Linked DNA regions of Lichenihabitans psoromatis. The protein of the gene in region 1 interacts with the protein of each later gene in a pairwise test. Links are inferred from orthologs where the notes say so. Each region holds a gene or a part of one and is shown in the gene's direction. Other genes may lie near its edges.

Region 1 (4,162 bases):
GAAAGGCAAGAGAAGCCCGCTATCGCTTGCTCACCAGCTTCTGTCGCGAGACGGGCGCGACATCGCTCCTAACCGCACATACGCTCGACGATCAGGCCGAAACCTTGTTGTTTCGCATGACGCGGGGCACCGGCGTCTCGGGCCTCGCGGGCATGAGCGGCCATTCGTTTCGAGACGGGGTCTCGCATCTGCGCCCTCTCCTCCGTGTGCCGAAGGCCCGCCTGGTTGCTGCCTGCGCGATCAACGGATGGGATTATCGTCGCGATCCCTCAAATGAGGATCCCCGCTTCGCACGCACGCGCATGCGACAGATGCTCCCGGCGCTCGCCGCCGAGGGTCTCGACGCCAGTCGGTTCGGCCTCTTGGCGGAACGCGCTGCGCGGGCCGAGACGGCCTTGCGTCAGGCCGCCGAGCGGCTTCGCTTACTGGCCGAATTGCCGGCCGCGCCCGGACTGCTGCGCTTTGACATGGGCCTGCTCGATCGCGAACCCGAAGAGTTCACGATCCGGGTTCTCGGGGAAGCCGCGACCACGGTCGGCGGCTCATCCATGCTACGGCTCGACCGGCTCGAACATCTCGCGGCAGAGATCCGACTGGCGTTCCGCGCCGGATCAACGCTCCGTCGGAGCCTCGGCGGAGCGACGTTGACGCTTGCGAAGAGCGGACGACTTACAATCGAGGTGGAGGCGCCGCGACGTCGCGGACGCGCCGCGCGGCACAGGCCAGTCGATCCCGATTCAACGCAAACGGAACCATTCGCCGCAGAAGCCAGGCCGTTCCCTTGGCAATGAGCGCGTCGACGCCTACATTGCACTAGACACGATGCCGACTGCGGTCTCGAGGCGCCGATTGTGCCTCGAACATCTAAAACCGCGCGAAACACCAAATCGAAGCATGATCTCGCCGGAATGGTCCACCAGACTATCCGGTTCTAGGGTCAGGCCTACGCGACACGACTATCTCCCCTTGAAGGGGTCAACGCTTTTCACGGGTCCGAGATGAATCCGAACTTCCGGAACTTCGCCCTTTGGGTGATCATATTCCTGCTTGTGGTCGCTTTGGTGCTGTTGTTCCAAAATCCAGGCCAGCGCTCGCAGACGCAAGACATTACCTTCAGCCAGTTGCTGAGCGAGGTCGATAGCGGTCGCGTGCGTGAGGTTACGATCGCGGGCGCCGAGATCACGGGTCATTTCAATGACAATCGTGCTTTCTCGACCTATGCACCGAACGATCCGAGCTTGGTGCAAAATCTCTACAAGAAGAATGTGCAGATCACCGCGAAGCCGCCGTCGGACGGTAATTCTTGGCTGGTGACGCTTTTGGTCAATGGGCTGCCTCTGCTCGCCTTCATCGGAATTTGGATCTTCATGTCCCGGCAAATGCAGGGGGCGGGCGGCAAAGCCATGGGGTTTGGTAAGTCGAAGGCCAAACTACTGACCGAGGCCCATGGTCGTGTCACGTTTGAGGACGTGGCTGGCGTCGATGAGGCCAAGGACGACCTCCAGGAGATCGTCGAATTCCTGCGCGACCCGCAGAAGTTCCAGCGACTCGGCGGCCGTATCCCGCGTGGCGTCCTTCTGGTCGGACCGCCCGGCACTGGTAAGACGCTGCTGGCTCGTGCCATCGCCGGCGAGGCCAGCGTTCCGTTCTTCACCATCTCGGGTTCAGACTTCGTCGAAATGTTTGTCGGTGTCGGCGCGAGCCGCGTGCGCGACATGTTCGAGCAGGCGAAGAAGAATGCGCCTTGCATCATCTTCATCGACGAAATCGATGCGGTCGGTCGCCATCGCGGCGCCGGTCTTGGCGGCGGCAATGACGAGCGGGAGCAGACCCTCAACCAGTTGCTGGTCGAAATGGACGGCTTCGAGGCTAATGAAGGCATCATCCTGATCGCGGCGACGAACCGTCCGGATGTTCTCGACCCTGCGTTGCTGCGCCCAGGCCGCTTCGATCGCCAGATCGTGGTCCCGAATCCCGATGTGGTCGGCCGCGAGCGTATCTTGAAGGTGCATGTTCGGAAGGTGCCGCTGTCGCCGGACGTCGATCTCAAGACCGTCGCGCGTGGGACACCCGGCTTCTCCGGCGCCGACTTGATGAACCTCGTCAACGAAGCAGCTTTGATGGCGGCTCGCCGCAGCAAGCGAATCGTCACGATGTCGGAGTTCGAGGACGCGAAGGACAAGATCATGATGGGCGCCGAGCGCCGCACCTTAGTCATGACCGAGCAGGAAAAGATGCTGACGGCCTATCACGAAGGTGGTCATGCGATCGTGGCTCTCAGCGTGTCGGCGACCGATCCCGTTCACAAGGCGACGATCATTCCGCGTGGCCGTGCACTCGGCATGGTCATGCAATTGCCGGAGCGCGATAAGCTGTCGATGAGCTTCGAGCAGATGACCTCGCGCCTCGCCGTGTTGATGGGCGGACGCGTCGCTGAGGAATTGATCTTCGGCAAGGACAAGGTCACGTCCGGCGCTCAGTCGGACATTGAGCAGGCCACCAAACTGGCGCGCGCGATGGTTACGCGCTGGGGGTTCTCCGACGAACTCGGCACGGTCATGTACGGCGAAAACCAGGAAGAGGTGTTCCTCGGTTATTCGATGGGCAAGCAGAACAATATTTCCGAATCGACATCCCAGAAGATCGACTCGGAAGTGCGGCGGCTCGTCGAGAATGGCTTGGCCGAAGCAACCGAGATTTTGACCCGTCGCAAGGGGGATCTCGAATCGCTCGCGAGAGGTCTGCTCGAATATGAGACCTTGTCGGGTGACGAGATCATCGGCCTGCTGAAAGGTCGCTTGCCGGTGCGCGAAACCGGTGACGACCCGACCCCGCCGCGTGCCTCGCCGGTGCCGAACATCGGCAAGGGACGTCCGAAGTCGGGTCCTGAAACCGGCCTCGAGCCGCAACCTCAGGCTTGATTTTAGTCAGCGACGAAAACCCGGCTCACGCCGGGTTTTTTTTGCTTTGATGAACCCGAGCCGGCGAGGAGGTAACCTCCGGCTCGAATGCTAGAGGCGACTGATCCGTGGGGCGAGAGTGCCGCTCCGGCTGCTCGCGCCTGGCTGCGTCGAACCCGATGCGTTCGGGGCCGGAGCATGTGCTGCGGGCACATTCGAGGTCGTCGGCACCGGTCCTTGCGGCTGGACCGCATCCCATCCGGCAGCCGGTGGCGGCACCTCATTGGCGGCGGCGATCGGCGGCGTCGGTCGAAAATTCTCCGCAGCCGCCTTAGCGGCCGCGAGCGTCTTGGCATCGAGCTTGGCTGCGACATCGTCCCGCTTGCGGGCCGCGTCGTCGTCACCCTGTGCGGCAGCGATCGCGAACCACGTATAGGATTGCGCCAAGCTTTGTTCGATGCCGAGCCCTCGCGCGTAAAGAATTGCAAGGTTGAATTGACTGTCGCGCACGCCCATCTGACTGGCCTTGCCGAACCACGTCGCCGCCTTCGGATAATCCGGCTTGCCGCCGGCGCCTTCAGCCGACATGACCGCCAGATTATGCATTGCTCGGATGTTCCCCTGCTCGGCCGCCTGCTGATACCAGCGTGACGAAATGGCCGGGTCGCGCGGCACGCCGAGCCCCTTTTCGTAGAGCGAGCCGAGCCGATAGGCCGCCGGGGCGAGCCCCTGAGTCGCCGCCTTTTCGAGCCACTCGGCCGCTTGTTTCGGATCGCGCGGCAGACCTCGTCCATCGGCCAAACGTAAGCCGAGTTCGAATTGCGCCGCCGCATTGCCGCTGCTCGCAAGGTCGCGCAAGCCCGAAGCTGTCGGGCTGGGCTGGGGGCCGGAGAGGGGCGGACGGCCCATGGCAAGAGTTGGAAGCGACTTGGCCGGAGCGACAACGGCGGTTTTAGGTTGGTCCGCTACGGCAGGCGCAGGCGGCACCAGCGCCACAGTCGCGGCGGGCCCTCCGACTGCGGCATCACCGGCCGCGCCGGCAAGCGCCTCGCGCTTCACCGCGGGTATCGCGCCCGTCGACGACGGTTGCGGTTCAGCCACGTTCGCTGCCGTTGCAGACCCGACCGTCGATGCGCCATCGGCCGGCACGGCGCTCAGGCGCGCGACTTGGATCGCGCCAAGCAAAAGCACCAAGCCGGCAAGGCTAAGCAGCATGGGCCGCCGATGCTTTGCCGAGAAGTCCTTCACCCGATCCATCAGGG
Region 2 (4,262 bases), 3.2 Mb from region 1 along the record:
CGACGATCGATCCGACCCAGTGGCGTGAATCGAGCCGGGCGTCCCATCCGGTGTCCGAGCGCGACGATACAACATTCACTTTCGTCACCTATGACCGACGGTAAGGCAGGCTTGGCCGTTGCGGTTTGCGAGGCGGCCTCCCAAATCTACAACGCGCAAGAGCGGCTCTGCCTCGCAGAAGCCGCTTTCTTTGCGGAATGAGAGCGACGTCGGCTCATACAAGAGGACTTCTATGCCCTGGACCAATCAAGGCGGGAACGGCGGCGGGCCGTGGAAACCCAGCAATCCAGGGCCTTGGGGCCAGGGGCCGAGCAACAACAACAACAATAACAACACGCCGGATCTCGAAGAGTTTCTGCGCCGGAGCCAGGAGCGGATGCGCCGGATGATCCCCGGCGGGGACTTCGGAGCTTTGGGGCTTGCTGCCGTCGCCATGCTGATCGTTGTCGTGTGGCTGCTGAGCGGCTTTTATACGATCGCGCCGAACGAGGTTGGTCTCAATCTCGTGTTCGGCAAATATACCGGCAAGACGCAAGCCGGTCTGAACTACAACTGGCCCTACCCGATCGGCGACGTCGACAAGCTGCAGGTCACCGACCGCAACTCGATCGATATCGGCTCGATCTCTCGTGAGGATAGCCGCCGTCCGGGCGTTCAACTCGGCATGGATATTCCCGAGGAAAGCCTGATGCTGACCGGCGACGAGAACATCGCCGACGTGAAATTCCGCGTCATCTGGCAGATCGATCCGGCCCATCCCGAAGATTATGCCTTCAACCTCCGCAACCCGAACGAAACCGTCAAAGCCGTGGCCGAAAGTGCCATGCGCGAGGTGATCGGACGCTTCAACCTCCAAGGCATTCTGACATCGGATCGGACCAAGGTCGAACAGACCACGCAGGATCTGACACAGGGCGTGCTCACATCCTACAAGGCCGGCGTTCTGGTTTTGCAGACCCAGTTGCTCTCCGTCGGCCCGCCGGCGCAGGTCATCTCGTCGTATCGCGACGTGACGGCCGCCCAGCAAGATCTCCAGCGCCAGCGGAACGAGTCGGAAGCTTATGCCAACCGCATCGTGCCGGAAGCGCGCGGTGCCGCCGCCGCCATCATTCAAGAGGCGCAAGGCTATCGCGAGCAGACCGTGCAGCAGGCTCAGGGTCAGGCGTCTCGCTTTACCCAGGTTTATGACCAGTACAAGAACGCGCCCGACGTGACGCGCGAGCGGATCTACATCGAAACCATGGAGCAGGTCCTGAGCGGCACCGACAAGATCATCCTCGACGACAAGCAGGGCGTGGTTCCTTACCTGCCGCTCGGCGCGCTTGGATCGACGACAGGGCAAGCCACGGCACCGAAAGCCGGACAGACGGGAGTGGCCCAATGAAATTCGGCCTCTTCGCGGCACTTGCCGCCATTTTGCTGATCATCATCGTCGGCAACAGCGCGATCTTCACGGTCAGCCAAACCGAGCAGGCCCTCGTCCTACGCTTCGGCGAGCCGCAAAGCCTCGTGACGCAGCCGGGGTTGCACTTCAAGCAGCCGTTCGTCGAGTCGGTCGTCTATCTCGACAACCGCATCCTCGACCTCGAGGGCGCGCAGGAGGAAGTTCTGGCATCCGACAGCCAGCGCATCCTGGTCGACGCTTTCGTGCGCTATCACATCGCCGACCCGTTGAAATTCTATCAGACGGTCGGCACGATCGCACGTGCCAACAACCAGTTGGCGTCGGTGTTGAACTCGGCGGTGCGCCGCGTTCTTGGCGATGCAACCCTGCCGCAGATCATCAAAGACGACCGCGCCGGTCTGATGGTGAAGATCCGCGATCAGGTGAATAGCGAAGCGGCGCGCCTCGGCGCAGCCGTCAACGACGTTCGAATTCGGCGGGCTGACCTTCCCAAGGAAATCTCCGAGAAGGTCTATAGCCGCATGCAGTCAGAGCGGGCGCGCGAGGCGGCCGAGTATCGGGCTCAGGGCTCCGAGCAGGCGCAGACCATCACGGCCAAAGCGGATCGTGACGTCGTCGTCATCAAGGCTGAAGCGCAACGACAAGCCGACCAGACGCGTGGTGAAGGCGATGCCGCTCGAAACAAGATCTTCGCCGAGGCTTACGGCAAAGACCCAGGATTTTTCGCGTTTTATCGCTCCATGCAGGCTTATGCGACTGGCTTGAAAGCGGGTGACACGCGGCTGGTTCTCTCGCCGTCGTCGAATTTCTTTAGGTTCTTCAACGATCCGTCCGGGACGGCGCCATCGGCCGCAGCGCCGCAGGCCAAAGCGTCTGGACCGCAAGCCGATGCGGGCATGCCGGCCGCGCCCGCCCAGCCCTGAGGCTGGATCATCCAGCGATGGCGTCGCTCCCGGCCAACGCCGCGCGCGACGTCGTCAAGATGTTTGATCGGGCCGCCGAAGAGGTGGGCCGATCCGTCATCGGGGCCACTTTTCTGGTCGACGGCGTCGGCGGGCTGATCGTCGAGGCTGAAGCCTATGACCGGGACGATCCCGCCTCACATAGTTTTCGCGGCGAGACCGGACGCAACGCCGCCATGTTTGGGCCGCCCGGTCACGCTTACGTGTACCGCTCCTACGGCATCCACTGGTGCGTCAATCTTGTCTGCCGCCCAGGGAGCGCCGTGTTGTTGCGCGCCATCGAACCCACGATGGGCTTGGACGAGATGCGGGTGCGCCGTGGCAACGAGGCCGTGACGCTCCTCTGCAGCGGGCCGGGACGGCTCAGTCAGGCCCTCGGCATCACGGCCGCGCTCAATGGCCGATCGCTCGACCAGCCCCCCTTCACCCTGATCCCCAACGACAACGCGCTCGACATCGTCTCTGGGCCGCGCATCGGCATCACGCGCGGAGCCGACACGCCGTGGCGGTTCGGTCTACGCGGGTCACGGTTTCTGTCGAAGCGGTTTCGCCCGGATCAGGTCGGCTGAGGTACGATGCGGAGGTAGGGTGCGGGCGCGTCCCAACCGCCCGGATAAGCCTTTTTGGCGTCTTCGTCGGACACTGAACCGGCGATGATGACGTCCTCGCCCGGCTGCCAATCGACCGGCGTTGCCACCTTGTGGGCGGCCGTCAGCTGGATCGAATCGAGCGCCCGCATGATCTCGGCGAAGTTGCGCCCGGTCGACATCGGATAAGCCAAGGACAGCTTCACACGCTTGTCGGGCCCGATGATGAACACGGTGCGGACTGTGGCATTGGTGGCGGCGGTGCGACCCTCGGACGTGCCGTCCGTATCGGCCGGTAGCATGCCGTAGAGCTTCGAGACGGCAAGATCGGCGTCTCCGATCAAGGGGTAGGTCACGGCCGCGCCCTGCGTCCGTTCGATGTCGGCCGCCCAGCGATCATGCGACTCGACGGGATCGACCGACAGGCCGATCACCTTGGTGTTGCGCTTAGCGAAGTCGGGCGTCAGCTTCGCGACCATGCCGAGTTCGGTCGTGCAGACCGGCGTGAATGTCTTCGGATGCGAAAAAAGGATCGCGTATCCGTCGCCGATCCAGTCATGAAAGCTGATCCGGCCCTGGGTCGTGTCGGCCGTGAAGTCGGGGGCAATCTGTCCGATTTGTATCATGCGGGCTTCCATTGGCTCTGATGCGGCTGCAAAGCCTAGTCAGTGAATAGACTTGACCAGAGCATGCCGGCTGGGTTTTGCCAACCGGGCTTCAGCCGAGGACCTTGTCGATTGGGCGACGCCGATGATGGCGGCCCGATTGCTCACCGGGTCGCCGCAGCCCGATGCTGGCTGACGGCCTGCCCCGCATCGCGCCGCAAGCGCGCGAAAGCCGGAAGCGCCGTGAGAGCCACCAGACCAATAATCGCAAAGCAGAGCCGGAACGGGCCGCTCGGGTCGGCACCCTGCCCTGCCGGAAGCGCCTCAGCGATCCGCAGAACGATCGCGCCGAAGGCGACGCCCATCCCCAGCGCCAACTGAAACGCCATGTTGAATAACGTGTTGGCGGGGCCGGTCTGGCCGGGCTCGAGCTCAGCGAATGCCAGCGTGTTCAAGGCGGTGAATTGCATCGAGCGGCTGGCGCCGGCGACCATCAAGACCAGCACGATGACGGCGATCGGTATCGAGCGGTCGATCATGGCGCAGGCCGCGATCGAACTCGCGCTGATGACCGTGTTGGCCAGCAGCACGGTACGAAAGCCGAAGCGCCGCAGGATCGGCGTCGTAAGGGGTTTGATGGCGAGATTGGCGGCGCCATACCACAACACCAACAGGCCCGACGTGAACGCATCCCGCCCGAGCC

What was found. Proteins that work in one complex are often made in the same cells at the same time.
Region 2: the proteins of ftsH (region 1) and hflC interact in binary tests that used the Escherichia coli proteins (3 or more experiments, as listed by UniProt). The link is inferred for Lichenihabitans psoromatis from one-to-one orthologs.

The regions. Positions count from the first base shown.
Region 1 is NZ_CP036515.1:4,389,451-4,393,612, forward strand. What follows is about bases 560-3,459. They hold ftsH (ATP-dependent zinc metalloprotease FtsH), read left to right. Parts: upstream 560-998; coding sequence 999-2,921; downstream 2,922-3,459. Other genes in these bases: tilS (tRNA lysidine(34) synthetase TilS), read left to right, coding at 560-791; EY713_RS20545 (SEL1-like repeat protein), read right to left, coding at 3,012-3,459. Also shown: more of tilS, read left to right, coding at 1-559; more of EY713_RS20545, read right to left, coding at 3,460-4,162. UniProt on the Escherichia coli protein: Acts as a processive, ATP-dependent zinc metallopeptidase for both cytoplasmic and membrane proteins. Plays a role in the quality control of integral membrane proteins.
Region 2 is NZ_CP036515.1:1,156,895-1,161,156, forward strand. What follows is about bases 355-3,354. They hold hflC (protease modulator HflC), read left to right. Parts: upstream 355-1,380; coding sequence 1,381-2,328; downstream 2,329-3,354. Other genes in these bases: hflK (FtsH protease activity modulator HflK), read left to right, coding at 355-1,384; EY713_RS05435 (DNA-3-methyladenine glycosylase), read left to right, coding at 2,346-2,936; EY713_RS05440 (peroxiredoxin), read right to left, coding at 2,924-3,354. Outside these bases: EY713_RS05420 (dihydrofolate reductase), read left to right, coding at 1-104; more of hflK, read left to right, coding at 233-354; more of EY713_RS05440, read right to left, coding at 3,355-3,580; EY713_RS05445 (MFS transporter), read right to left, coding at 3,724-4,262.